DNA from 2 places in the Halomonas sp. M1 genome. Region 1 is predicted to be linked to the other one. Evidence: predicted binding sites of a transcription regulator. Region 1 holds the regulator's gene; the other holds the start of a gene.

What was found. The regulator PhoB, encoded in region 1, activates phosphate uptake and scavenging genes when phosphate is short. The targets are predictions, from matches to a motif close to TGTCATANNNNTGTCANA.
Region 2: the regulator PhoB is predicted to act here: its motif matches at 2,744-2,761, upstream of ppk1 (polyphosphate kinase 1).

The regions. Positions count from the first base shown of each region.
Region 1 is NZ_CP121119.1:2,372,613-2,387,238, forward strand. It holds gene uvrD (DNA helicase II) at 1-1,596, shown strand, start outside; gene P8S54_RS10900 (TRAP transporter substrate-binding protein) at 1,727-2,815, shown strand; gene P8S54_RS10905 (acyl-CoA thioesterase) at 2,890-3,303, opposite strand; gene P8S54_RS10910 (phosphate ABC transporter substrate-binding protein) at 3,388-4,350, shown strand; gene P8S54_RS10915 (ABC transporter permease subunit) at 4,447-5,565, shown strand; gene pstA (phosphate ABC transporter permease PstA) at 5,562-6,980, shown strand; gene pstB (phosphate ABC transporter ATP-binding protein PstB) at 6,974-7,801, shown strand; gene phoU (phosphate signaling complex protein PhoU) at 7,832-8,557, shown strand; gene cysZ (sulfate transporter CysZ) at 8,628-9,350, shown strand; gene P8S54_RS10940 (hypothetical protein) at 9,621-9,938, opposite strand; gene phoR (phosphate regulon sensor histidine kinase PhoR) at 10,329-11,663, opposite strand; gene phoB (phosphate regulon transcriptional regulator PhoB) at 11,667-12,356, opposite strand; gene ubiA (4-hydroxybenzoate octaprenyltransferase) at 12,467-13,357, opposite strand; gene P8S54_RS10960 (chorismate lyase) at 13,390-13,956, opposite strand; gene P8S54_RS10965 (FAD-dependent oxidoreductase) at 14,044-14,626, shown strand, end outside.
Region 2 is NZ_CP121119.1:1,763,535-1,778,160, forward strand. It holds gene tatB (Sec-independent protein translocase protein TatB) at 1-2, shown strand, start outside; gene tatC (twin-arginine translocase subunit TatC) at 1-778, shown strand, start outside; gene elbB (isoprenoid biosynthesis glyoxalase ElbB) at 874-1,533, opposite strand; gene hemB (porphobilinogen synthase) at 1,708-2,715, shown strand; gene ppk1 (polyphosphate kinase 1) at 2,847-5,039, shown strand; gene metE (5-methyltetrahydropteroyltriglutamate--homocysteine S-methyltransferase) at 5,128-7,425, opposite strand; gene P8S54_RS07990 (LysR family transcriptional regulator) at 7,525-8,463, shown strand; gene P8S54_RS07995 (ATP-binding protein) at 8,426-10,033, opposite strand; gene P8S54_RS08000 (winged helix-turn-helix domain-containing protein) at 10,051-10,809, opposite strand; gene P8S54_RS08005 (hypothetical protein) at 11,027-11,164, shown strand; gene P8S54_RS08010 (PLDc N-terminal domain-containing protein) at 11,289-11,468, opposite strand; gene P8S54_RS08015 (TIGR02281 family clan AA aspartic protease) at 11,547-12,056, opposite strand; gene P8S54_RS08020 (MFS transporter) at 12,082-13,425, opposite strand; gene P8S54_RS08025 (hypothetical protein) at 13,549-13,695, opposite strand; gene P8S54_RS08030 (BCCT family transporter) at 13,751-14,626, opposite strand, start outside.

The sequences.
Region 1 (14,626 bases):
CGCGATAATCCGGCGCTGTTAAACCACTACCAGGAACGTTTTGGTCACGTGTTAGTGGATGAATTTCAAGATACCAATACGCTGCAGTACGCTTGGCTGAAGTTGCTGACCGGTATGAAAACACCGATGACCGCCGTGGGTGATGACGACCAGTCCATCTACGGCTGGCGCGGCGCCAAGGTGGAAAATATCCGCCGTTTCGAGCAGGAATTTCCGCACACCCATACCGTACGTCTGGAACAGAACTACCGTTCTACCAGCGCGATTTTAGAAGCCGCCAACACGCTGATCAGCCACAACAGTGAACGGCTAGGTAAAAACCTGTGGACCGATGGCATCGAAGGCGAGCCAATTTCTATCTACGCCGGGTTTAACGACCTTGAAGAAGCCCGCTATATCGTCGATACCATCAAAGAGAAGGTCAACGAAGGCTTTAACCGCCGAGACGTTGCGATTCTCTACCGCTCCAACGCCCAGTCGCGGCTGCTGGAAGAGACGCTGATTCGCCAAGGCATGCCCTACCGTATTTACGGCGGCCATCGCTTCTACGAGCGCTTAGAGATCAAAAATGCCCTGGCGTATTTGCGCCTGCTGCTTAACCGTGATGACGATGCCTCGTTAGAGCGGGTGATCAACGTACCCACCCGTGGCATTGGCACCCGCACGGTGGAAATTGTTCGCCACCGCGCCCGGGAGCAAAGCGTGTCGCTTTGGCAGGCGCTCCATGATGCGATTCACGACGGTACATTAAAGGGCCGTGCCGCCAACGCAGTACAAACCTTTGCCAACCTGATAGAGCAGTTGGATAACGATGCCGCCGGGCTGCCTCTGCACGAAATCATCGACCACGTGACGGCGCATACCGGGCTAATTGAGCACCATAAAAGCGAGCGCGGCGAGAAAGGCCAAGCGCGAGTCGAAAACTTGGAAGAGCTGGTTACCGCCGCCCGTGCCTTTACCCACGGCGACGCGTTTGAAACCCCGGAAGCGGGTGAAGGTATGGCAGCGCTTGAAGCGTTCCTTTCTGAAGCGGCGCTCAACGCTGGCGACCACGAAGCGGAAGAGTTTGAGGACAGCGTCCAACTGATGACGCTGCACTCAGCAAAAGGCTTGGAGTTCCCGGTGGTCTTTATTGCCGGCGTTGAAGAAGGCCTGTTCCCTCATAAAATGTCTCTGGAAGAGCCTGGCAGGCTCGAAGAGGAGCGGCGCCTCTGCTACGTGGGCGTTACCCGAGCCATGCAAAAGCTCTACCTCACCCACGCCGAAACCCGCCGCCTACACGGCAAAGAGGTATTCCCACGCCCGTCGCGCTTTTTGCGTGAACTCCCGCCTCACTTGCTGGAAGAAGTACGCCTGCGCGGGCATATTTCCCGCCCGGTCACCGCGTCGCGTACCTCCTTTGCCCAACAAAGCATCGAGAGTGACGGTGACCTACCTAGCCTGCACGTGGGCCAACGGGTGGCGCATCCGGTATTTGGTGAAGGCATTATTCTGAACGCCGAAGGGGAAGGTGCCCGCGCCCGGATGCAGGTCAGCTTCGAGGGTGATGGCGTTAAGTGGCTGGTGCTGGGTTTTGCTAAGCTGACGCCGCTTTAAACGCCAACGCCTTGGCGTTGAGGGCAATGGCTTGCCGATTAAAACTTGGTTGGCGCATACTGGCAAACGGACACTGTGCTTTTCTGCACGCTGACAAAAATATCCTATAATTTCCGGAGTCTTGCTCATTATGCAACGCCGCAATTTCCTCAAAGCCGCCGGCCTTGGCGCCGCCGGTGTCGCTGCCGCCCCGTTTGTTTCTACCGCCAGCGCTAACGAAACCTACACCTGGGATATGGTGACCTCCTGGCCGAAAAACTTTCCTGCACTCGGTACCGGCGCGAACGACTTCGCCCGCCGGGTAGAGCAACTCTCTAACGGCCGTATGCGCATCCGTGTACACGGTGCTGGCGAGCTGGTGCCTGCCATGGAAGTATTTGACGCCGTGGCCGCCGGTACCGCTGAAATGGGTCACTCCGCCTCATACTACTGGCGCGGCAAAGTAGCCGCCTCGCAGTTTTTCACTGCCGTACCGTTCGGCATGAACACCACTGAAATGAACGCCTGGTTATACCACGGCGGTGGCCAAGAGCTGTGGGATGAGATCTACGCCAACCATAACCTGAAGCCTTTCCCGGTCGGCAATACCGGCGCGCAAATGGCCGGTTGGTTCAAAAAAGAGATTAACTCCCTGGCCGATATGCAAGGCCTGCGCCTGCGCCTACCGGGCCTGGCAGGCGAAGCAATGAACGCTATTGGGGTAACCACCGTTAACATGCCCGGTTCGGAAATTTTCACCTCGCTCCAAACCGGCGTACTTGACGCTGCCGACTGGGTAGGCCCTTACAACGATATGGCGTTTGGCCTGCATCAGGTCGCCGACTACTACTACACCTCGGTGTGGAATGAGCCTACCGCCGTGCTAGAAGGCACCGTTAACCTGGACGCCTGGAATGCCCTACCGGAAGACCTTCAAGACGTTATCCGCGAAGCGGCACGAGCGTCTAACCTCGCCATGATCAGCGAGTTCGCCTACCGCAACGCTCAAGCGCTGGAAACCCTGGTAGACGAGCACGGCGTTCAGCTACGCACCTTCCCGGAAGATGTCATGCAAGCGCTCCATGAATCTTCCCAAGAGGTTATTCAGCGCCAGGTAGACAGCGACGAAGCGTCTCGCCGGGTGTGGGAGTCTTACTCAGCCTTCCAGCAAGTACTGCGCCCGTTTAGCGATGTGGGTGAATACGCTTACTTGAAAAGTCGTGATGAGCTAACGTCTTAAGCCACTTTTAGCACGCTGGTACTTCTTAAGAAAACTCGATCTTCTTAAGCACAAAGGGCGCCTCGGCGCCCTTTTTAGCTGTGCACCGCGCGAATTCGACCATTTTCATCCAGCGCTACCATGACAAAACGTGCTTCGGTGACTTTCTGGCGCTCTTCAATATGGCGACCGTGAGGTGGGCGCACCCAAACTTCCACATCAATTTTGATCGAGCTGTGGCCAATTTCCCGCACCTGGGTATAAACACTGACCATCGACCCCACGCGTACCGGGCTTAAAAAATCCATCGCTTCAATGGCAACGGTAGCGTTTCGCCCGCCGGCTTCACGGCCTGCGGCAAGCTCGGCGGCTTGATCCATCTGGTTGACGAGCCACCCACCAGGAATATCGCCATAGAGATTGGTATCTTGTCGAGAAGCCAGTAGCTTTAACGTGAGCTGCCCTTGGGGCGCAGGTACATCGTCCAAATCAGAATCCAACGGTGTCATAAGGTGGTCGCTTTGTGGGTTTATTGTTGTGATGTTGCTGCATCGCAATAGAGTGGCATTAGTTAATCACAAGAGGAAAGGCGTTTGAAGGGTAACGGTTTATGGCTTAGGAAGAAATATCGCCTACGCTTAGCGCTGCTAGGAGCACTGCTGGTGGTCACCCAGTTAGCCTGGGGGCAGCCCGCCGTGGCGCCATCCCTGCCAAGCGGCACGCTAGGGGCGGTGGGTTCCGACACCATGGCAGGGCTGGTATTACGCTGGGGAGAAGCGCTCACCGCTCGTCATCCAGAAATTAACCTCCAGTTTCAAGCGGGCGGCTCAGCCAGTGCGCCCACGGCGTTAATTGCAGGTACTACGCGCCTTGGCCCGATGTCCCGGCCGATGGCTGCGACTGAGCGCCAGCAGTTTATCGACCGCTATGGCTACCCACCCCTTGAGTTTCGTGTGGCGCGGGATGCGCTAGTCGTCGTTGTCCATCGCCACAACCCGCTTGATGTCTTAACCCGTCAGCAGATTGATGCCATTTTCTCCACCGGCCTTGCCTGTGGTGCCAGCCAGCCCATTCGGCGCTGGGATGCGCTCCTTGATGCCGAGCAGTGGCCTTACGGGCGTATTGCGCTGCATGGGCGCAATTTGGCCTCGGGCACCCACGGATTATTCCAACAACAGGCGCTATGCAGCGGCCAGTTCCGGGTCGATATTAGCGAGCACCCTGGCTCTTCCGCCGTGGTCGCCGCAGTGGGAGAATCGCCTAACGCGATGGGTTATGCAGGCTTCAACCACCTTACCCCCATGGTAAAAGCGCTGCATCTAACCGACCAGCACGGCAACGCCCTGGCGCCTAAGGAATCAGCGATTCAGCGTGGCGAATATCCTTTATCCCGCGATCTCTATCTCTACGTTAATCTGCCCCCAGGGGAGGCGTTACCGGCCGCCGAGCAGGCGTTTATTGAGCTGATTATGTCGCCAGAAGGCCAGCAAATTGTCCGCGCTTCAGGCTTTGTACCGCTGCCGCCTAGCGACCTGAACGCCCAGCAGCCATGGTAACGACTGTCATTTAATTGTCATAAAAATGTTTTAGGGTAAGGAGAATCCCATGCATGTTTATTTTAGCGATGGCACCCGCTTCTCAATGATGTCGACATGACTCCCCCCCGGCTAACCCGCGTTCATCTGCCGCTGCGCCAACTTCAAGACCGCATTGCCACTGGGCTAATCACCGCTGGGGGCATTGGGGTGTTATTGGCGATTCTGGCCATCGGGGTTTTCCTTATTTGGGAAACGCTTCCGCTGCTCGCATTAGGCGATACCTTCGCGCTTAGTAAGCTCTCACCACTTGCCTGGGGCACCCTAAAAGCGGCCCTCGCCGCCATGCTGTTTGCAACGCCCATTGCGTTAGGCGCAGCCATCTACTCGGCGCTGTTTATGTCGGCGCGTTTGCGTAGTCGGCTAAAACCCGCGTTAGAACTCATGGAAGCAGTACCTGGCGTTGTGGTCGGATTTATTGCTGGCTTAGTGCTAGCACCCTGGGTGGAGCGCCACTTAGCCAGTGCCCTGCTGCTCATCGTGTGGCTGCCCTTCAGCGCCGTGTTGGCCGGTGTCTTATGGCATCTTGCGGCGACCCGATTGCGCCAGCGCTTACCGCACTCCTGGGCGGGACTATGGCTAATCCCGTGGCTTGCGTGCATGGTCGTCGTGGCACTGTGGCTCGCGCCATGGCTTGAGCACCACCTGCTAGGGGGCGATCTACGCCGCCTGCTCGACCAGCGCTACGGCATGGATTACGCCACACGAAACGCGCTGATCGTCGGTATCGCCATGGGGTTTGCCGTCATTCCGAGTATTTATGCGCTGGCCGAAGATGCGCTCGCAGATATCCCCCCCACCTTAATGGAAGGCGCGCAAGCGCTGGGGGCCAGCCGTTGGCAGGCGCTTTGGAAAGTAGCGCTACCCACCGCTGGCCCCGGTATTTTTTCAGCGGTCATGATTGGCGCAGGCCGCGCTGTGGGTGAAACCATGATCGTACTCATGGCTAGCGGCAACACCGCGCTGTTTAGCGCCAGTCCCTTTGAGGGACTACGCTCGCTCTCCGCCGCTATCGCCATTGAACTGCCCGAGGCGACCCCCGGCGGACTCACTTATCATCTCTTGATTTTGGCCGCACTAGCGCTGTTCATTTTTACCTTCTTGGTGAATACCCTGGCAGAAGTGGTGCGCCAGCGACTACGCCGCCGCTACCATCGGCTGGGGGGCAGGCAATGACGCCACTATCCGAACAGAGCAAACGGCGGGTTAACTGGCTAAATGATGGGCTGTGGCCGTGGCTATGCGCTGCCTGCGTGGCGCTTTCACTACTGATGTTGGCAGCGCTGCTCACCCTGTTGGCGACCCGCGGGCTAGGGCACTTCTGGCCAGCTGCCCTGGAGGAGGTCACGCTTGCCTCAGGTGATACGGTTATCGGCCAGCCGGTACGCGAAACCCCGCTGCCGCTAAACGCGGGCATGGAGCGGCTCTATTTTACCGGCAACCGCGATATCACCGGGGCTAACTGGCGCTGGATAAACGTCGAGGACATCGCTGAGCAAGCGACCCCAAACGACCTAATCCGCTTAGAACGTACCCCCTGGGGCGATTTTATTGGCCGTTTAATCGCAGTGGAAAGCGATGGCCAGCGCTTAACCGGACAAGCTGCCTGGGAGTACATGACGACTTCCCTAGCGCTGCCAGCCAGCCAGCGGGCTAGCAGTGAGCTACTGTTGCTGACCGCCGATGGCCAAGCGCTACGCCAGCCGCTCTCTAGTATCCGCCATTTTCAAGCCCCCAATGCCATGTCCTGGTGGCAGAAAGCCACAGCCTGGGGGCAAAACGTTTGGCGCTTTCTGAGCGAAGGGCCACGGGCAGCCAATACCGGCGGCGGCGTGTGGCCGGCTATTTTTGGCACCGTACTGATGGTTATTTTAATGTCGGTGATCGTGACCCCGTTTGGCGTACTGGCGGCGATTTATCTCAATGAAATCGCTCATCAAAATCGGCTCACCCATTTAGTCCGCATTGGCGTGCGCAACTTAGCAGGCGTGCCATCGATTGTTTACGGCGTGTTCGGCCTGGGAGTGTTCGTCTACGGCATTGGCGGCTCTATCGATAATTGGTTCTTTAGCGATGAACTGCCCTCGCCCACCTTCGGCACCGGCGGGCTTTTATGGGCCTCGCTGACCCTTGCACTACTAACCCTGCCGGTGGTGATTGTGGCAACCGAAGAGGGCTTAGCGCGAATACCCGACGCCCAGCGCGAAGGGGCGGTAGCGCTAGGGGCCACACGCCTGGAAATGTTAACCCGGGTGGTGCTGCCTATGGCTACCCCTGCGATGCTCACCGGAGTGATATTAGCCATCGCCCGGGCCGCTGGCGAGGTGGCACCTTTAATGCTGGTGGGCGTTGCCAAACTAGCGCCGCAAATGCCGCTGGATGGTGATTTCCCTTATTTGCACCTTGAGCGCAAGTTTATGCACCTTGGCTATCATTTATTTGATACGGCGTTTCATGGGGAGGATGTTCAGGCCGCCATCCCGCTGGTTTACGCCACGGCGTTACTATTAGTGCTGATTGTGCTGGTGCTTAACCTAACTGCCATATTTCTGCGTCATTATCTAAGGCGTCAACGAGGAAACGAATGCTAGCGCCCTTAACACCAAGCCAAGCGTCAGGCCAAGCATCACAGGCTCCGGTGACCACCTTTGCTCCCGGGCAGTGCTGCCTAAGCATCAATCAGTTTAACCTCGCCTATGCGGGGAAACCTGCATTGCGGCAGTTGACGCTCGACGTGCCTCGCCATCGGGTTACCGCTTTTATCGGCCCCTCTGGCTGCGGTAAATCCACGCTGCTTAGGGCGATTAATCGGTTACATGACCTCAACGAATCAGTTTCCCACAGTGGACACATAGCGCTTGAAGGGCAGGATATTCACGCCCCCCAAACGAACGTCACCGAGCTGAGGCGCCGCGTGGGTATGGTGTTTCAAACCCCGAACCCATTTCCGATGTCAATTTATGAAAACGTCGCTTTTGGGCTGCGCTTGCAGCGCCGATTACCCAAGCGTAAGCGAGACGACATTATTGAGTGGGCGCTAACGTCTGCCGCGCTATGGGAGGAGGTTAAAGACCAGTTGCACCGTTCAGCATGGCAGCTCTCCGGTGGGCAACAGCAGCGTTTAGTCATTGCCCGCACGCTGGCCGTCCAACCCGACGTTTTACTGTTAGATGAGCCCGCTTCGGCACTGGACCCCATCTCAACACTCAAGGTGGAAGAGCTGATTCGCAACCTTAAATCGCAGCTTACCTTGGTGCTGGTTACCCACAATATGCAGCAGGCCGCCCGGGTTTCTGACTACACGGCGTTTATGCAGCACGGCGAGCTGGTTGAATTCGGCTTAACCGACCAAGTGTTCACCAACCCGCGTTTACAACGCACTGAAAACTACATCACCGGCCGCATGACCTAGGCCCCAGAGACGACCCGTCAGGAGTGCGCAATGGACATTACCAGCGATACCCACAGCCAGCATATCTCTCGCCAGTTTAATCAAGAGCTAGAGGAGCTAAAAACCCACCTAATGGCCATGGGTGGCCTAGTGGAAAAGCAGGTGCAAGACGCCGTATTCGCACTGCTTGAAGGCGACAGCCACCTCGCCGAAAAAGTGCGCGATAACGACCGCCAAGTAAACGACCTGCAGCTACAAATAGATGACGAGTGCACGCGTGTTCTAGCGCGCCGACAGCCCGCGGCTTCTGACTTGCGCTTAGTGCTGGCGGTTATTCGCGCCACCTCAGACCTTGAGCGTATCGGCGATGAGGCCAGCAAGATTGCCCGTAACGCGATGCTATTAAGTGAAAACAACGGCAGTGTTCGTGGCTTGGTAGAAGTGCGCCATATCAGCGAACACGTCCGTAAAATGCTGCGCGATGCGTTAACCGCGTTTGCCCGCTTTGATACGGAACTTGCCATGCAGGTCGTGCGTGAAGACGAACTCGTGGATGACGAGTATGGCAGCGCCATGCGCTCGCTGATGACCTTTATGATGGAAGACTCTCGCTCTATCAGCTCGGTACTCAGCATTATGTGGGTACTGCGTGCCCTGGAACGCGTAGGCGACCACGCCAACAACCTCGCGGAATATGTGGTTTATCTCGTAAAGGGACTGGATATTCGCCATACCGACCTCGACAGCTTAGATCAGGACGTGCTTAAAAAGTCTTGACCTATCCTGTAATACCTCCTGCAATACGCCCAGATGCGCTGCCTGGGCGTATTGATAAGGAGTTCGCACATTGGATGCATTTACCGCGCTAAGCCGAGGCACTCGGCTGGTGTATCGAAAAGGCCTGCGGCGCTATGTCTTCCTTCCCCTCCTGGTAAACCTTGTGGTTTATGCCAGCATGCTCCGCTTGGTGGTTAACCGCTTTTCTGGCTGGCTAGACAGCGCAATGGCAATGGTGCCGAGTTGGCTTGAGTGGCTATCCTGGTTAATTTGGCCTCTTTTTTTCGTCAGCCTACTACTGGCCGTGTTTTTCACCTTTACGTTAGTCACCCACCTGATCGCCGCGCCTTTCTACGGTTTTTTAGCCGCCAAAGTAGAGCGCCAAGCCACTGGCCGCGAACCGTTAGACGACCGCGGGCTGGCGAAAACGGCGATTGATGCAGTGGGGCGTGAGCTGGTGAAACTAGGCTACATCCTGCCTCGCGCGGCAGCACTGTTGGTGTTTAGCTGGATTCCAGGGCTTAACCTGCTGGCGCCTATTTTGTGGGCACTGTTTTCTGCCTGGATAATGGCCATCACCTACTTAGACTACCCAATGGATAACAATAAAATAACGTTTCGGGATATGCGCCAACGACTCTCACGGCGCTGGTGGCAAAGCCTAACTTACGGAGGGCTGGTGACCGTTGTTACCTGGATTCCGCTGGCAAATTTATTCTTAATTCCTGGTGCGGTGGCAGGCGCTGTTTTGATGTGGGATCACCACTACCGTGGTGTGGTCACGGTGGAATGAACACACTTTTCGACCGTCCACAAAAAACGAGACCCCGCCAGGGCGGGGTCTTGATAACTCTTAATATGGGCGATACCTAACGTTAGCTTCCTATCCTTTTGCGGGACTCCAACCATGGAATTTACCCTGACTAACGTATTGTTCGTCGCTAGATTCACTCCTTGAATCGGTGAGCATCCTTGCAGTGGGACATCCTTGCCCCTTATGTGCTCACTCCTAAGCGTAAGAGTTATTTTCAACCTTGTAAACTAATGTTATCTACAATATCAATTACGACGCACGGTTTTCTTCATTAATCTCTTCTGGGGTGTATTCGTCGTCATTATCACCGTGCATGTCAGTTGATTCAGGATCGTCGACGGCATCTGGACCCTGTGTACCGTGGTCGGTAGTCAGATCGTCACTGTCATAGTTTCCAGCACCTGTACCTTGTGCATGGCTATCCTGAGGCTCATCATCAGTCGTAATATCTTGGTTTTGATCAATTGATGAATGGTCGGTGGTGTCAGCAAATGCTAGTGGGCTAGCCATCAAGCCAAAAGATACACCTAAAATACCAGCTTTCTTGAGTAGTTCCTTGGATATCATATTCCGTCTCCTCGATCGCTGTGATACCGCTAATTTTAAGGAAGAGTGCCATATAGGCTTGCCAGTTCCAGCGGTTATCTTCCTTGTCTGGGTAGTTGCACTGCTTGTGCCATCCTGCCAAAAAATTATATAAAACCATTTAAATACAAATATCTATAAATATTAGTCGATTATTTATAGCCACTCTAAAAGCGCTGTCAAAGCTGAAAAAGTGGCTAAAAATGACACATGCGCAGAGTTTGACCATTCTTAACAGACAATCTGGCACACTTGTACAAGCGTTGTCTTTTTTTAGGGAACGCGTGCTTCTTTGTGACAGGAATTGTTTGACCAGCACCGCCGTTGCATTCAGTGGTTGAATGCAGAGTTTGAAAACGCAGCGTGGTTTTTTTAAAAGACGGTATTAGCCACCAAGGCCCGTGTGGCAGGAAATACGCAGCGAAACTGCGCGCCTTCGCCAGGGCGGGAGACTATCTGTAGCTGAGCATCGTGGCGCAGCAATACATGCTTAACAATGGCTAATCCCAGGCCTGTGCCCCCAGTGGCGGTGCTGCGCCCTTTATCAACTCGGTAGAAGCGTTCGGTCAGCCGGGGGATATGCACCGGATCGATCCCCTCGCCGTTATCCTCCACCGAGATGTAAGCGCTACCGTTCTCCAGGTTGGCCCAACGCAGGGTTATTTGGCTGCCTGCAGGGGTGTAGCGCACCGCGTTAAAAGCAAGATTAGAAATAGCGCTGCGGATTTCCTGCTCGCTGCCCACTAGCTGGGCCTCGCTCTCAACACTTACGTGGATGCTATGTAGCTGGCTACTCGGCACTTGACCGCCTTTCTGCTGACCGGAGAGCGCCAGGGCATCCTGGCGAATGCTCTCAAGTAACGGCCCAACGGCCAGTGGTTGGTGGTCTTTTCCACCTTGGTCAATTTCCAACCGCGAAAGCAGTAGCAGGTCATTCACCAAGCTCTGCATGCGCTTGGTTTGTTCCTCCATCTGACCAATTCCCCGGCCTAAGCGTGGCGGCAGCTGGTCGCTTAAGTCGCTGTAGGTCTCCAAATAGCCGGAAAGCACCGTTAGCGGTGTGCGCAGCTCATGGGAGACATTCGCGACAAAGTCACGACGCATCTGCTCAAGACGATGCAGCCGGGTAATATCCCGCGCCATGACGAGACGTTCATCGTCTCCATAGAGGGTAATCTGATACTGCAGAATTTGGCGTTCATCAATTGGCGAGGTTAGCGTTAACGGTTCGCTATACTGGTTGGCATTGAAGTAGCTGATGAAACGCGGGTCACGCAGCAGATTCGTAATATGCTGCCCGCGGTCATGGGCGGTTTGTAGGCCCAGCATCTCAGTGGCGGCACTGTTCCACCACTCAAGGTCACCGTGGCGGTCTAACATGACTACGCTGTCGCGCATGGCTTCCGATGACTCTTGAATACGCCCGAGGGTAGCCCGCAAGCGGGTTTGGGTAATGCGCTGGCTCTTTTGGTAACGGTAGAGCCGATCAAATAGCTCGCCCCACATGCCCCGCGCCGAAGGCGGTTCATCCTGGGGATGCAGCGTTAGCCATTGAAAAAGCGCCAGCAGTTGACGCAAATGGTAAAACAAGCACACCGCAAGCCCTGCGGCCAACCCTAACCCAGGCGCGCCTAGCGCCCAGCCCAGCAAGACCCCTAAGGTCGCCAGCCAGGCAACTCGCCACAGTTCACGGCTCCAAAGACGCACGTTTTACACCCGAGCGGAGAAGCGGTACCCCGTGCCTCGCACCGTTTGGATAAGGTTTTGGTGGGCTTCGCCCAGGGCTTTACGTAAACGACGGATATGTACATCAACAGTGCGCTCTTCAACGTAGACGTTGCCACCCCATACCTGGTCAAGCAGCTGGCTGCGGGTATAGGCGCGCTCTTGGTGGGTCATAAAAAACTGCAGCAGGCGGTATTCGGTGGGGCCCATTTCCAGCGGTTCACCATGGGCGCTTACCCGATGGCTTACCGGGTCGAGCATTAGGCCATTAATCTCAATGGGGTCTTCCACACCCCGGGGAGTGGTACGCCTTAGCACGGCTTTCAAGCGCGCGACCAGCTCACGGGGCGAAAATGGCTTAGTGATGTAATCGTCGGCACCCGCTTCAAGACCTTGAATCTTATTATCCTCTTCGCCCTTAGCAGTAAGCATAATAATGGGTATTTCAGCGGTAGACTCTTCGCGTTTTAGGCGCCTTGCAAGCTCAATACCGCTGGTGCCGGGCATCATCCAATCCAGTAGCAGCAAATCAGGCTGATGGTCGACAACCATCGCATGAGCATCTTGGGCGTTATCCGCTTCAAGCACGTGATAGTCAGCCATTTCCAGCGCCACTGCGATCATTTCGCGAATCGGCGCCTCATCATCGACAATCAAAACGGTCTTGGCGGTCATTCCTGGGCCTCACGGTGTGCAATGAAACTAGCTCATAGAAAAACAGTTCAATGAAATATCTGTGACGATAACACCATGGCTTAGTGACAATTTTATGACACTCAGCGTATTTAGCCAGTGATTGGCCACCAGCTCAGAGCAATACCGGCAAAAATAAGCAGGCCCGACCAGTAATTATTCAAAAACGCCCGGAAGCAGCCATCACGCTCACGGTGCGCTATCAACCGCTGCTGATGGACAAACGTCGCTGCCATCGCTATTAGCCCTAGCCAGAAAAAACCGCCTAACGCTACTCGTAGCCCTACCCAGGTTAATAGCGCCAGCGTAGCAAGCTGTAGCAGGCCAATGATTAATCGATCAGCATCTCCGAACAGCACCGCCGTTGATTTAATACCGATTTTTAAGTCATCGTCGCGATCAACCATGGCGTACTGGGTATCGTAGGCCACGGTCCACAATACGTTGGCGAAAAACAGCAGCCATGCTTCAAGGGGCACGCTCCCCAGCACGGCACCAAACGCCATCGGTATCGCCCAAGAGAAAGCCGCTCCTAGCACCACTTGGGGAAAGTGGGTGTAGCGCTTCATAAAGGGGTAAATAAACGCCAGTACCAAGCCCCCAATAGAGAGTAAAACCGTAAACCAGTTGGTAAGCAGCACCAGAATAAACGCAATCGCTACTAGCCCAACAAACAGCAGCTGCGCTTCGGTTTCGCTGATACGCCCAGTGGCAAGCGGCCGATGCTTGGTGCGTTTCACATGGCCATCAAAGTGGCGGTCCGCATAATCGTTTACCACACAGCCCGCCGCGCGCATTACATAAACACCGGCAATAAAGATCAGCAATACATTTCGCCCAGGTACTCCCTCTGCCGCAATCCACAGCGCCCATAGGGTTGGCCACATCAAAAGCCAGGTACCAATGGGCCTATCCAGGCGCATCAGTTGTAAAAAATCCGCCACCCGAGCCCACCCCGTTGGCCGCAACAGAGAACGATCCATGCTTACCTCACGAATAAAGATGCAGTGTTAGCCTAGCGCGAAGGCAGGCCAAGATCATCCGCCATGGTGGATAAAAAGTACTCTTGAACCAGCAGCGAAAGCCCGCTGTGCTGAAAAACTGAGCGCCGCCCCCATACGCCAGACACATTTGGCGCACATAGCCGGTGGGCAAAACAGGGCCAATGCTTGGTAGCGTAAAGGGGGCCACGCACTAAATCAGGCTGGCGAAACAGCCAGCTGCCCAAAGAGCGTTCGCCGAGCCCCTCTAACCCTTTCCCCTGCAGCTGGGTCAGCGGCGCTACCGAGCGGGCCACCACCCAAGGCGTATCGTCCACACAGAGCGCTACTTCCCGCAGCCACGCATAGCGGCGCGGCTCAATACCCAAGGCCAGCGCCTCATCCCGCTGAGGCAAGCCAATTGTCTGGCGTAATAAGCGCACCCGAAACGGTTTATCGCCTGCCGCCGCGGTTAGCCGCGCCGTTAACGAATCGGTAGAAGCCACCCATTGCCGCCAGGGTGCGCTCATCGCAGGGCGCAGCGCATTAACGGGTAGCCAATGCATAAAAGGCTGGGCTTGCCGGAAAATTGGGGCCGTCACCGGGTTCTCCAAGGCAGTCAAAAAAGTGAGCGGTAGTGTAACATGGTGCTCTGACAGGCTTTTGTTCCACCGACTTTTGGTGACTGCATGCCCCCACCGATTGAACAACGCGCCGACGCCACCCACGCAGCGCTGGTGATTATTGGCACCGGCATGGCAGGTATTGGGCTTGCCCGCGCCCTGCGCCGCCAAGGCGATACCCGTACCATCGCTCTGTTGAGTGCTGACAGCGGCGACGAATACAGTAAACCGCTGCTTTCCACCGGCTTTGCCAAACGCATTGGCCCCGAAAAGCTGGCCCAGCGCAGCGCTGCCGACATAGCAGAAGAGCTTAACGCAACGCTAGTTACCCATACCCAGGTTGTCCAACTGGATGTGGATAACCAAAAGGTGCGGTTGAGTGACGCCCGAGAGCTTTACTATGATGACTTAGTTTTAGCGACGGGCGCGGCCCCACGCGCGCCCTTCAGCGTGTCTGAGAGCCTTAGCAGCCGCTGCTTCAACGTGAACGACTTAGATGATTACCGCCGTTTTCATACCGCACTAACACAAGGCCCCACGCGGGTCGCGGTGATTGGTGCCGGGCTGGTGGGCTGCGAGTTTGCTAACGACCTGATTGCTGGCGGCCACCACGTCAGCCTATTGGCCCCCGAAAACACGCCGCTAGCGC
Region 2 (14,626 bases), 610 kb from region 1:
GAGCATGTCTGGCGATTCACAGGAGCCGCGTAACGAGCAAAGCCAAGCCCCGCTTATTGAGCACCTAATAGAGCTGCGAACGCGCCTCATAAAATCCGTGGTCGTCATTCTGGTGATCTTCCTCGGTCTTTATGCCTTTGCTAATGATATTTATACCTTTGTTGCCGATCCATTAATGGCCCTGCTACCTGAAGGGTCACAGATGATTGCTACCGAGGTAGCCTCTCCTTTCCTTGCCCCCTTTAAGCTGACCTTAGTGGTCGCTGTGTTTATCGCTATCCCCTTTGTGCTCCACCAGGCGTGGGCGTTTGTGGCGCCGGGGCTATACGATAATGAAAAAGCGCTGGCGATTCCTATTTTGGTGTCTAGCGTTGCGCTTTTTTACGCTGGCGCGGCATTTGCTTATTACGTGGTGTTTCCGCTGCTGTTTGAGTTCTTCACCCAAACAGGTCCAGAAAATGTCGCGGTAATGACCGACATTAATCAGTACCTTAACTTTGTGCTGAAGCTATTTTTTGCGTTTGGTGTCGCTTTTGAAATCCCCATTGCCACTTTTTTGCTGATTCTTTCAGGCGCTACCACTGTTGAAAGTCTCTCCAAAAAACGCCCCTATATTGTGTTGGGCTGCTTTGTCGTGGGGATGCTATTAACGCCCCCCGATATTATTTCCCAGAGCCTTCTCGCAATCCCCATGTACCTGCTCTATGAAGTGGGGCTGCTGTTTGGCCGCCTAGTGCGCAAGCGCAAGACCGAAGCTGCCGATGAAGAGAACGAATAGCGGCTAACTACCCATAAGCGCTCACTAAAAAACCCCTGCCATCTTAGATGGCAGGGGTTTTTTGCTCTATTTACTCAACCGCGGCGAGCGTTCGTTCACTCCATCATTTCATCAATACGATCAACCAATTTAAAGATACCCGTGGCGGCTTCGCTAATCCGCGTGGCGAGCATATAGGCAGGTGTTGTGACGACGCGATGCTCTAAGTCCACGACAATATCCTCGACGCTACAGCTGCGGTGTAGCCCACCCATAGCACTGATGGCACCTGACACGGCGGGGTCATGGCCGATAGTCACTGCGATGCCTTCACCCAGCAGACGGGGCACCATCACCGGTGCAATGCACATTAGGCCAATGGGCTTAGCGTCTTGTTTAAAGCCCGCTAGCGCGTCTTTTAGGCTCTCCAGCACCTGCATGCTGTCGCCTTGCGTAGCAAAGTCAGACAAGTTCTTAGCGGCACCAAACCCACCGGGCACAATCACCGCGTCAAATTCATCGGCATTTAGCTCGGTGATAGGGCTGATCTCGCCTCGGGCCAGCCGGGCCGACTCTTGCAGTACGTTGCGCGCCTCCCCCTCAACAGGTGACTGGGTTAAATGATTAATCACATGGTGCTGCTCCACATCTGGCGCAAAACAGCGGTAACCAATGCCCAACTGATCCAGGCGCAGCAGGGTTAGTGTGGTTTCGTAAATTTCTGAACCATCAAAAACGCCGCAGCCTGCTAATACGATTGCTACCTGTTTGGTCATGCCTATCTCCTTATGGTCGCCGTTATTTTCACCACTTGCCTAGCGACTTGGCAAACGTTTCACTCTAGTCAGTCTGCCTAACCGCCACAAGGCGGCTTTCGCCGCAGGTTATGGCTGATATACTCACTGTAAGCCTACGGGCACCCTTATGTTAGCGTTTTGCGGAGAACTCCTTTGAGTATACCAAGCACCCGTCACTTCCCCGCCACTCGTATGCGCCGCATGCGCCGTGACGACTTCTCACGCCGCCTGATGCAGGAGACAACGTTAACGCCGGCAGATCTTATTCTGCCGGTGTTTGTGCTAGAGGGTGAAAACCAGCGTGAAGCCGTCGCCTCAATGCCAGGCGTTGAGCGCTTATCCATCGACCTGCTCATTGAACAGGCCCGCGAAGCTCACGCCCTCGGCATTCCGGCGCTGGCACTCTTCCCCGTGGTGGGCAAGGAGCAGAAGAGCGAACTGGCGGAAGAAGCTTATAACGCGAACGGTTTGGTGCAGCGCTGCGTACGTGCCCTAAAAGAGGCGCTACCAGAGCTTGGTATTATTACCGACGTTGCCCTCGACCCTTATACCATTCATGGTCAGGACGGCATCATTGATGAGCAGGGCTATGTGCTGAATGACCGCACCGTAGACACCTTACTCAAGCAGGCGCTCTCCCACGCTGAAGCGGGTGCCGACGTTGTGGCCCCCTCCGACATGATGGATGGTCGCATTGGCGGCATCCGTCAGGTTCTGGAGCAGGAGCACCTGCACAACGTGCGCATTATGGCCTACAGCGCCAAATATGCCTCTCACTATTACGGCCCCTTTCGCGATGCTGTCGGCTCCGCTGCCAACCTGGGCAAAGCGGATAAGCGTACCTACCAGATGGACCCTGCCAACAGCGATGAAGCACTTCATGAGGTTGCCATGGATATCGCTGAAGGCGCCGATATGGTGATGGTCAAACCCGGCATGCCTTACCTAGATGTAGTACGCCGTGTCAAAAGCGAGCTGCAAGTGCCTACGTTTGCCTACCAAGTAAGCGGTGAGTACGCCATGCATCGCGCCGCCTTCGATAACGGCTGGCTAGAGGCTGAACCCGTGATACTTGAGTCGCTGATGTGCTTTAAGCGCGCCGGCGCCGACGGAATATTAACGTACTTTGCCCTTGAGGCCGCTCGCCTGCTACAGCGCTAACCTCTCACTTCCCTAATTACGCTGCTAAGATGACAAACAGGTGACACCTGTTTGTCATCTACCCCCTGCATACTGCCGTAAATAAGCGTTAACACGCTATGCTTGAGATAGGTCATTTACGCGGGGCAGCTATGGACAACCAACTATCAGATTCAATGCCATTAACGCCTACTGAGCCGTACAGTGGCGAAGGGGAAAGCTTGCCACTGCGCATCAATCGAACGCCCACCGGTGTGCAGGCACGGGAGTCCCACTCGGAAGCCGACTTGGACGACCCGCAGCTCTATTTCAACCGCGAACTTTCACATTTGCAGTTTAATATTCGCGTGTTGGAACAAGCGCTGGATGACGCGCACCCGCTTCTTAATCGACTAATGTTTCTGCTGATTTTTTCATCCAACATGGATGAGTTTTTTGAAATTCGCGTTGCGGGCCTAAAGCATCAGCTAGCACTGGGCGATGATACCACCGCCGCCGACGGCCGCTTGCCTAAAGCGCTGCTGGCAGAAGTCTCCGAGATTGCCCACCAGCAGATTGCGCGCCAATATCAAATTTTAAATGAGGTGCTGCTGCCTGCCCTTGAGGCGCAGGGACTACGTTTTCGCCGCCGAGATCAGTGGGATGATGCCCTAAAAGCCTGGGTACAGGCGTTTTTTGAGCGCGAAATCATGCCGGTGATTAGTCCTATCGGCCTGGATCCCTCCCACCCTTTTCCCCGCTTGGTGAATAAAAGCCTTAATTTTATTGTTGAGCTAGAGGGTAAAGACGCCTTTGGCCGTGCGGGGGGAATGGCGATACTTCCCGCACCTCGCTCGCTGCCTCGCTTAATGGCCCTGCCCAAAGAACTTTGCGCTGAGGGCTTTTCGGAGTATGTGTTTTTATCCTCCATGATTCACGCTCATGCCGAGGAGCTGTTCCCTGGCATGCGTGTACGCGGTTGCTACCAGTTCCGGCTTACGCGGAATGCAGATATGACCGTTGACCCGGAAGAGGTCTCCGACCTTGCCTCGGCACTACGCGGCGAACTGCTGGCCCGCCGCTATGGCAGTGGCGTACGCTTGGAGGTAGCCGACAACTGCCCCGATGATCTTGCCGACTTTCTACTGCGCCAATTTGAGTTGGAAACCAATGACCTATACCGGGTACAAGGGCCCGTTAACTTAACCCGCATGATGGCAGTACTCGGCGATGTTGACCGCCCAGAACTGCTGTATCGGCCTTTCACACCCAGCGTGCCCAAAGTGCTCAAGGGCGGCAGCCTGTTTAGCGCTATCGCTAAAAGCGACATATTGCTGCATCACCCATTTCAAGCCTTTTCGCCAATTGAGGACTTACTTCGCGAAGCTGCCCGCGACCCGGACGTGCTGGCCATCAAGCAGACGCTTTACCGAACCGGCGCCGACTCTTCTATTGTGAGTGCCCTGGTAGAAGCCGCTAGCCACGGCAAGGAAGTCACTGTGGTGATAGAGCTACGGGCACGCTTTGACGAGGCGGACAATCTACAGCTAGCAGCAAGGCTACAAGAAGCTGGAGCCATTGTGATTTACGGCATTATGGCCTATAAAACTCACGCCAAAATGCTGCATATCGTACGCCGGGAAAAAAACGAGCTACGCTACTATGCCCACTTGGGAACTGGTAACTACCACGCTAAAACCGCCAAACTGTATACCGACTACAGCCTGCTAACTTCGAACACAGCACTGTGTGCCGACGTGCACAAAGTCTTTCAGCAGCTTTCCGGTATGGGCCGTGCACGAAAAATCGATACCCTGCTCCATGCACCCTTTACCCTGCACGAGCGTTTGGTAGAGATGATCGACCGTGAGGCCCAGTTAGCCCGCAAGGGCAAGCGTGGCCATATCATTATCAAATGCAATTCACTGACAGAACCCAAGCTGATTAAAGCGCTGTACCGTGCATCCCAGGCAGGGGTGGAGTGCGACCTGATTATCCGTGGAATGTGCTGCCTTAAACCAGGCATTGAAGGCGTCTCGGAGAATATTCGCGTGCGTTCTATTATTGGCCGTTTTTTGGAGCATACCCGGGTGTTTCACTTCCACAACGACGGCAAATCGGAAATCTGGTGCTCAAGCGCTGACTTTATGTCGCGTAATATGTTCCACCGAGTTGAAACCTGCTTCCCGCTGCTGGATAAGAAGCTCGCCAACCGGGTTCGTAAAGACCTAGAAACCTACTTGGTCGATAACTGCCAAAGCTGGCTACTGCAGAGCGACGGCAGCTATCAGCTACAGGATCCTGGTAGCAGCGATGCCATTAGCGCTCAAGAAACGTTGCTCTACGCCTACGCGTCAAAAAGCTAGCTGTATATCTACAAACCCCATCAAAAAACCCGCTGCCTAGTGCAGCGGGGTAATGCATCAATACTCACTCTTCACCAATGCTCGCTCTTTAAGCGTAGCGCTGTCTTAATATCTTGGCGGCCTCCACCATGTTAGCCAAAGCCGGCTCTACTTCTGCCCACCCACGGGTTTTCAAACCGCAGTCGGGATTCACCCACAGCCGTTCGGCGGGGATCTTTTCCAAGGCTTTCTCCATCAAATCAACCATCCAGCTCACTTCGGGGATATTCGGAGTGTGAATGTCATACACTCCTGGCCCAATTTCATTCGGGTAGGCGAAGTCCTGAAACGCATCCAGTAGCTGCATATCTGAGCGGGAGGTTTCGATGGTGATCACATCGGCGTCGAGTGCCGCAATGGCGCCGATAATGTCGTTAAACTCCGAATAGCACATGTGGGTATGAATCTGTGTGCTATCAGCCACGCCTGCAGCGCTTAGCTGAAAACTTTCCACGGCCCAATCCAGGTAGCCTTGCCACTCTTGCTGACGCAGCGGCAGCCCTTCGCGTAGCGCTGGCTCGTCAATCTGGATCACCTGTATACCGGCTTTTTCCAGGTCCACCACCTCATCGCGCAGCGCCAGGGCTATCTGTCGACAGGTAGTGGCCCGGGGCTGGTCATCGCGAACAAACGACCACTGTAAGATGGTGACCGGCCCGGTAAGCATCCCTTTCATCGGTTTTTGGGTCAGCGTTTGGGCGAACTCGCTCCAGCGGACGGTCATCGGCGTCGGACGCGTGACGTCACCAAAAATAATCGGCGGCTTAACACAGCGGGTACCGTAACTTTGCACCCAACCAAAGTGGGTAAAGGCAAAGCCCTCTAGCTGCTCACCGAAATACTCCACCATGTCATTACGCTCGGCTTCGCCGTGCACCGGCACATCCAGCCCTAACGCTTCCTGCCGCTCAACGGCGTAGGCGATCTCTTTACGCATACGCGCTTCGTAGTCAGCTTGGCTAAGTTCACCTGCTTTAAATGCCCGTCGTGCCGCGCGAATATCATTCGTTTGTGGAAAAGAGCCTATCGTGGTGGTGGGAAACAGCGGCAGTGCCAGCGACCGGCGCTGAGCCACAGCGCGCTGCGCGTACGGAGAACGACGCTGACTATCCTGCTTGGTAATCGCCGCTAGACGCTGGCTTACCGACGGCTGGTGAATGCGCGCGGACTCTCGGCGAGTATCTAAGGCCCGTGTTGCTTCGCTCACCCGCTGCTCGTCTACGGCAGTGGCACGATTATCGACAAGACGTGCCAGCGTAACGACTTCATCAATCTTTTGGCGCGCGAAGGCCAGCCAGCTCACTAAATCGCTATCTAGCTCAGCTTCCTGAGTCAGGTCTACCGGTACGTGTAGCAGTGAGCAGCTTGGCGCTAACCATAACCGTTGTCCAAGGCGTACTTTTAGGGGCAGTAAGCGTTCACGCAGTGCAGCTAAATCCGCGCGCCAAATATTGCGCCCATCCACAAAGCCAATAGAAAGCACTTGGTGCGGGTTTAACCGATCAATCACGTTTTCAATCTGCTGGGGCGCACGAACCGCATCAACATGCAGTCCTGCCACGGGTAAGCGGGTAGTTAATGAGAGGTTGTCGCCCAGCGCGCCAAAATACGTGGCGACCAGTACCTTAACCGGTGCCGACTGCAAACGATGATAGGCGCGCTCAAACGCTTGCTGCCACGCCAGGGGCAGGTCCTGCACCAGCGCTGGCTCGTCCAACTGCACCCACTCAATACCCTGGGCAGCCAAACGAGATAAAATGGCGCTATAGACATTCAGAACGTTGTCCAACAGCGTCAAACGGTCAAACTCGCGGCCCTTGGCTTTACCCAACCACAGCCAGGTCAGCGGGCCGGTTAGGGTTACTTTGGGTGTAAAGCCTGCCTGCAGGGCTTCGTCCACTTCGTCAAACAAGCGCTGAGAAGCCAGCGTAAACGTCTGCCCTTCATGCAGCTCCGGCACCAGGTAGTGGTAATTGGTATCGAAATATTTGGTCATTTCGCAGGCGGCCGCAGGTTTGCCGCTAGGCGCACGGCCACGCGCCATGCGAAAGGCCGTGTCTAGCGTTACGTCTCCCGCAGAGACCTCTTGTTGAGCGCCAAAGCGTCCTGGCACGGCGCCCAGCATCACTGAAACATTAAGCACCTGATCATAGAATGCAAAATCACCAACGCTAACAAAATCCAAGCCAGCGTTTTGCTGCGTTTGCCAATGGTGCAGACGCAGCGCCTGTCCTGTTGCCTCTAACTCTTCACGGGTTACCTCACCTTTCCAGTAGGCTTCGGTTACTTTCTTGAGTTCGCGCTGAGCGCCAATGCGGGGATAGCCGAGAATATGAGAAACTGTCATGATGAATCCTTCCAACGTGAATGACTTCTCACAGTCTGACCACCGCCAAAAGGTGAATCAAACTAAAGTTTTTAATACCTAACATGAAATAAAATCACAATGATTGAATTACGCCATCTGCGAACGCTGCTTGCTCTGCGAGAAACCGGCTCCCTGGTAGAGGCTGCTGAGCGCGTGCACCTCACCCAGTCGGCCTTATCGCACCAACTTAAAGACTTGGAAAGCCGAGTTGACAGCCCTTTATTCGCGCGTAAAACCCGCCCCGTTGAATTTACCCGGGCAGGGCTGCGTCTTCTGGCGTTGGCTGATGAGATTCTGCCTGCGGTGCGTAAAGCTGAGCGGGACCTAGCCCGCTTAGCAGGCACGGAACAGGGGCGGCTGCATATGGCCATTGAGTGCCATAGCTGTTTTCAGTGGCTGATGCCTACGGTGGATTATTTTCGCGATCACTGGCCAGAAGTGGAGATTGATATTCCCAGCGGCCACCACTTCGACCCGTTGCCCGCACTCGCCCGCGAGCAGTTGGACTTGGTGATTACCGCTGACCCCCAGCCGCTAGAGGGCATTCACTATGCGCCACTCTTTCGTTACGAGGGGCTGCTGGCCGTTGCACGACAGCATGATTTTGCGGGACAGGCGTTTATCGAACCCCAAGCGCTTGCCGAAGAGACGCTGATCACCTATCCGGTAGAACACGCTAGGCTGGATGTCTTTAGCCAGTTCTTATCCCCCGCCAATGTACGGCCGAAAGAGATTCGCACCGCCGAGCTAACCATCATGATGATGCAGCTAGTGGCCAGTGGGCGCGGCGTCTGCGCGCTGCCGAACTGGGCGCTCACCGAGTATTTAGAGCGCGATTACGTGTGCGCCGTTAAATTAGGTGAAAACGGCATTTGGAGCACGCTATACGCCGCGATCCGTAAAGACAACCTAGAAGCGCCATGGATGCAGGACTTTTTACGCACCGCCCGGGAAACCTCCTTTGCCGTGCTAACCGGTATTAAGCCGGCAAATCGCGACGAGGAATCAGCAGCGTAAAGCGTGCGCCCCCCAGGGTAGGGCTGGTATCGACGGTGACACTCCCCCGGTGACCCGCCATGATTTTCTGGACGATGGAGAGCCCTAGCCCATAGCCACCGGAGCTGCGGGCGCGGCTATCATCTAACCGTGTAAAAGGTTTGAAAATATCGCCACGTGCTTCAAGGGGGATACCGGGGCCGTCATCTTCAACATCAATACGCACGAGGTTAGGCTCATCACACAGGCGAATCACTACCTGGGATTTGCCATAGCGGCACGCGTTACCTACCAGGTTTTGCAGTGCCCGCTGCAGGTAGCGGGGTTCAGCGTACAGCTCAATATCATCGCCAGGATCAAGGGTTAAGCTCAACCCTTTATGCAGCGGCGACAGCGTATCAATGACGCGCTCAGCCATTGCTCGGCACTCGACCAGCGCCATCTCTAACTCAGCGCCATTAATGGTTTCGCCGCCTAAACGGGCATAGGTGAGGATTTCATCGACAAGCTCATCAAGCTCTGCGATATCGGCATCAATTCCCTGGAGTTGGCGCCGAATAGCGGGCTGATCGGTCATATCTTCAACCATTTGTACCGCAAAGCGAATACGCGCCACGGGCGTGCGCAGTTCATGGGAAACGGCGCGGATCATCTCCTGTTGCCCACGCAGTAAGGTTTGTACTTGATTTGCCATGCCGTTAAACGCCATGCCGACACGACCTAAAAAGTCACCACTCTCCACTTTAACGCGGGTTTCTAAACGCCCGCTGGCAATCCGCGTGGCCGCAAGCTCCAGGCGTGCCATCCGGGCTTCAATACTGCGCATAATTAAGTAGACAATGAGGCTAAGTACAATCATTAAGCCGACTAATAGCGGCAAGTGCAGGTTCACTGGCAACGTATCGCCACGGGAGATGGGGCCAGCCTGCACCCACTGGCTTTCGTTAGGTAGCTGATAGAGTAAGGTGATTGCCAGTTTATCGGTCGCAAGCCGCGTAAGAACCCCGCCCAGCGTTAGTTGAAACTGCTGTTCGAGCGTTAGGTCGTCAGGCAGCGTGGAGAGTAACGTGAGTGGCCAACTGCCTGCTCGTAACGATGCCATAGCGGTTGCCCGCTCATTGGCGGGCGTGTCAGCAAGCCACTCGCCCAACAGCACAAGACTGCCCTGCCACTGCCGCTCGCTCCACGCCACCAGGGTGGCTTCCAGCATCCAGCTACCCTCGTCGTTGTCTGAGGGTAGCCGCTGGCGAAGCCGCCATGGCGATTCCGCCACCACCACATTGCCCCGCTCTATGCGAGTTCGCTCAAAATAGCCAAGCTCAGCGTCTTCCAGCGAGCGTAGCGATAGCTGCATTCCCAGTGCTTCAGAGAATCGGCCAAGGCGCTCTTCACGCTGCGCCACGGGTAAATCAGCAAGCTGCTGGGTCATTAGTGACATGGGCAGTGCGGCGAGCTGCTCCCGGTAATCCTCACGGCGAACCTGCTCAATAAACGAGCGCCCACCCAAAGCAATCAGGAATACCACACACAACGCTAGCCCCAGCAGTAAATAGAACCTTAAAAAAGAGCCGTGGCTGAGCACTCGCCGCATAAGGCGAACCTCTCTAATTAACTGTCTTTAACAAAAAGATAGCCTTTGCTACGCACTGTTTTAATGCGGTGAGGCTGGTTGGGATCGTCGCCAATTTTGGGCCGAATACGCGAGACACGCACATCAATTGAACGATCTTGCCCATCGTATTTGATACCACGCAAATCGCTAAAGATCTCTTCTCGGGTCAGTACCCGGCCAGCATTGCGGGCTAATAACCACAAGAGATCAAATTCTGCGCTGGTTAGGTCAATACGCTCGCCAGATAACCACGCCTCTCGGGTCGCGTTATCTATCTCCAAATTCTCAAACTTAAGGCGCATTTCGCCATCGGCGGAGGGGCCATCAGCACGCCGCAGTAGGGCACGCATACGGGCCAGCAGTACCCGCGGCTGAACCGGCTTGGGCACATAGTCATCCGCCCCCATCTCTAGCCCCAGCACTTGGTCTAAATCATCGGTGCGGGCGGTCAACATCATGATAGGGCCGGCAAAATTAGGCCGCACACGCCGACAAATAGCTAACCCATCTTCCCCTGGCAGCATTAAGTCGAGAATGACGAGATCAGGCTGTAGGGTTAAAATGCGATCAACACCCTTCGCGCCGTCGGACTCCAGCGTGACTTGAAAGCCATTGGCTTCCAAGTAATCACGAGTGAGTTCCGCCAAGCGCTGGTCATCTTCAATAATCAGCACGTGATCCTGATCAGGATAGTCAGGCACCGCTGGTTCTTGTGACCCAAGTGCTTGAAATTGCTGCTCCAAGTGATCTGTCATCCTTTTTCTTCACTCCGCTTAGGTCGTATGTGTAAACACCCACTTTCTTTTGCTAAAAGTAGGTTGTGGTAGCGTTCAGGATACCTCAAAACCACGCCAACGCCTGCCTCTTCCTGCTTATCTTGTTGAACCGTTCAGGAGCACCTTGATTATTTCATCGACAAGCGCTAATGTGAGTTAAGACTAACTGTCGACAATCTGACGGGAGGAGAGAGCGATGGACAGTGGCAAAACTAAAAGTGTCATCAAGCGCATTTATGTACCCACCCAAGTGCGCGACTTGCCCAATGGAGAAAAATTAAAGATCCCTGGGCATTACAAAGCGCCTCCCAGCAGCAATAACTTACCTGACTAACTCACTAAGCAACCCTATCGTAACTCCATGTTTAGGTAACGAAAAAACACCACTAAAAAAGGCAGGCTCATTAGAGCCTGCCTTTTTTACGCTTGTTTGCCTAAACAGAGCAGCGTCCAACTCGCTACCCTTTGGGCCCAAGCAAGAACCAGGCAATCAAACCAACCAGTGGGAAAAACAGCAATACTAAGATCCATAACAGCTTCGCTATACCGCCAGCAGAGCTTTTAGCAACCTTAACCACGGCCCAAATCACAATAATGAGCCAAACAAGACCTAATAAACCACCTACTTCAATACCCATAGCAACTCCTTAGCGTGTTGGCATCCATGAGTTTCCAGCTAATCACAACATATCGCCGCTGACAAGTTTGATCCAACGTCACGGTAGGCTCAGCACCATTTCACCGTCACGCATTTCAATCGCCAGCAAGTTTAAAAAACTCATCCCAAGCAGCACCGTATCGCGCTCCATACCTGGGCTAATCGACCCCTGAACATTGTTTGCGCGTATACCGCCTAAAGTCACTTCATCTAACATAGTCAAGCTGCCTTCGACACGCCCATTCGCCGTATTAAACCAGGCACTGCGGCCTGGTTCTAAGCCTAGGCTAGCGGCTAAATCCCGAGGTACTGCAACGTAGGTAGCGCCGGTATCCAGCAAAAACGTCACCGGTTTGCCGTTAATCTCACCTGGCGCCTCAAAATGCCCCGCGCGCGTGCGCTTTAGGGTGACGGGGCCACCGTCAGGCGTGGCGTTCATAACATGGGCGTTGGGTGTCATGATGTTGTCAAAGCCACCGTCAACCAACCAAGTGCCTGCTCCGATAAGCAGCACCCAGAAAAGCAGCATCATGACGATACCACCGCGCTGCGCTGTGTATGAAGTCATGCGCCTCCTTAGGCTTTACGCTTTTCTATGCGCTTTTCCATGCGAGCGCGGCTTCGCGCCCTCGCCGTTCATTAACGCTTGCACAAATCAGCATGGCGATAATAAATAGTCCCACACACAATAGAATAGACGCTTGCAGGCCAATGAGCGTTTGCAACACACCGAGCATGACAATTCCCAGCACGCCCGCCAGCTTGTTCGCCAACCCCCAGAAACCAAAAAATTCGGCTGACTTCGCCAGCGGCGAAAACAACCCGACAAGCGCCCGGCTAGCGGACTGGCTAGACCCTAAACTTAGGCCCGCTAAACAGCCCACCACTAAAAACACGTGCTGCGCCTGCCACTGCCAGCCAAAGCGACTGTTTGCCCAAACAGTTAACTCTGGGGTGGCCCAAATAGCCACAATCGCCGTTACCCATAGCGCCAGCGTCATTTGATACGTGCGCTTGGCACCCAGCCTGTCCTGAAGAAACCCAAACCCGAGCGCCCCCGCAGCAGCGGTAATTTGTACAATAATAAACATGATATTGCGGACGCTCTCATCCCAACCAATGACCTGGGCGCCATAGATAAAGGCAAAGGCAATAATGATGTAGACCCCTGCCATCGAAAACAGCAGCGACACCAAGAAAATGCTTAAATCTTTGAAATAGCGGAGTTCATGAAGCGTCGAAAGTACGCGCTGTTGAGCAATGCGGCCATAGGCAACGCCGCGAGGCTGCGGCGTTCCCCGCTCTTTAAGCCATAAAAACGTAGGAATGGCAGCTAATAAGAAAAACCCGGCAGCAAAAGGCCCTACCCAGCGTATCCGTTCAAAATTCTCTAGCGTGGCTTCGCCAAGCACTGCTAGCGTAAACCCTGCAGCAAAGAGGCCACCTATGTAGCCTAATGCCCAACCAAAACCAGAAATCTTACCCAGCGCATTCGGCGGCCCAAGCTCTGGTAAAAAAGCTGCAATAAAGGACTCTCCCATGGAGTACGCGTAGTTAGAGAGCACAATTAGCAGTAACCCCACCACAACAAAGCCTGGCTCCACAAAATAGAGCATCGCAGTCGTCATCACCGTGGCAAGATAACTAATGAGCAAAAAGCGTTTTTTTTCAGCACGGTAATCCATCACCGCACCGCACAATGGGGCTGTTATTACTACCATCAAATAGCTGATTGCCAGCCCTAAACTCCATAGAAAATTGGCAAGCCGAAAACCGTCTCCCCGGTCGCCTACAATCACCGTGGTAAATAGCTCGCCAAAAACAACGGTAATAATAAGTAAGGTATAGGCCTGATTGGCAAAATCGAACATCGCCCAGCCAAAAATTTCGCGGCGCGATGCATAGGAAGCAACCGGTGCAGCAGTAGCAGGCAGCATTGATGACTCTCTCTAAAGGGGGGTGACAGGCAACGGACTGCCGCTCGAGCACAATCAACGACTAACGCCCGGCTAGGCCGGGCGTTAGTCGTTGCGACGTTCAGTATTCACAACAGACAGTTTTCACAAAAGCCAGTGCGCAACAACGGCAGCTAACCCGATCACTATGGCAGTCACAACAGCAACGGTGACAACCCGATCTAGCCAGCGGTCAAACGCCACGTTTTTAGACGACCGGCGCGTTGCGCCGTGACGTACTTGCCGGGCCATTAGCACGCTCGTTCCATGTGTGCGCTCTCCCACAAGTGAGGCTGGTTATTAAGGACTAGCTATTGATGCGCCGATTGATGACGTTTGGCGAGCGCCGTAAACGCTCCTCTTCACCCAACTGTTCGGCTTCAAACGCGTCTGCGCCAACCGGCGTTTCACCATGGCGGCGATAGAGCTGGGTCAGCATCGCTTTACGGTCGGCCCGCAGCTCACGTATTAGTACTACTATCATCATATACAGAATAAACGTAAACGGTAGTGCCGAAAGCACTGCAGCCGACTGCAGCCCTGATAAGCCGCCCGCCACAATAAGCGTGAAGCAAATAGCGGCAATTAATACCCCCCAGATCACTCGTTTATACAACGGCGGATTGATCGAGCCGTTATCCGTCATTTGCGCCACGATATAGGACGCTGAATCCGCCGAGGTGACCAAGAAAATAAAGATCAGCAGCATCGCCACGACCGATAGCACGTTTGAGAAAGGCATTAGCTCGAACATCTCAAACAGGGCAACAGTGATATTCGCTTGGGTGGCAGCGGCAAGCCCCAGGTTGTCGCCACTTAGCTCCATGTGCAGCGCGGCACCGCCAAATACGCCCATCCATAGGCAGGCCAACAGCGGTGGAACCAGTAATACGCCAAATACATACTCTTTAATGGTTCGGCCACGGGAAACACGGGCAATGAAAGTGCCAACAAACGGCGACCATGCAATGACCCAGGCCCAGTAGAAAATCGTCCAGCTACTGGCCCACTCATTATCGCTATAAGGTGAAATACGGAGACTCATACCGATGAAGTTTTGTAGGTAATCACCAATGCCAAGCGTAATGGTTTCAAGAATGGCAATGGTCGGCCCCGTTACCAGCACATAGAGCATTAAGCCAATACACAGGATCATATTTAAATTCGACAGCCGCTTAATCCC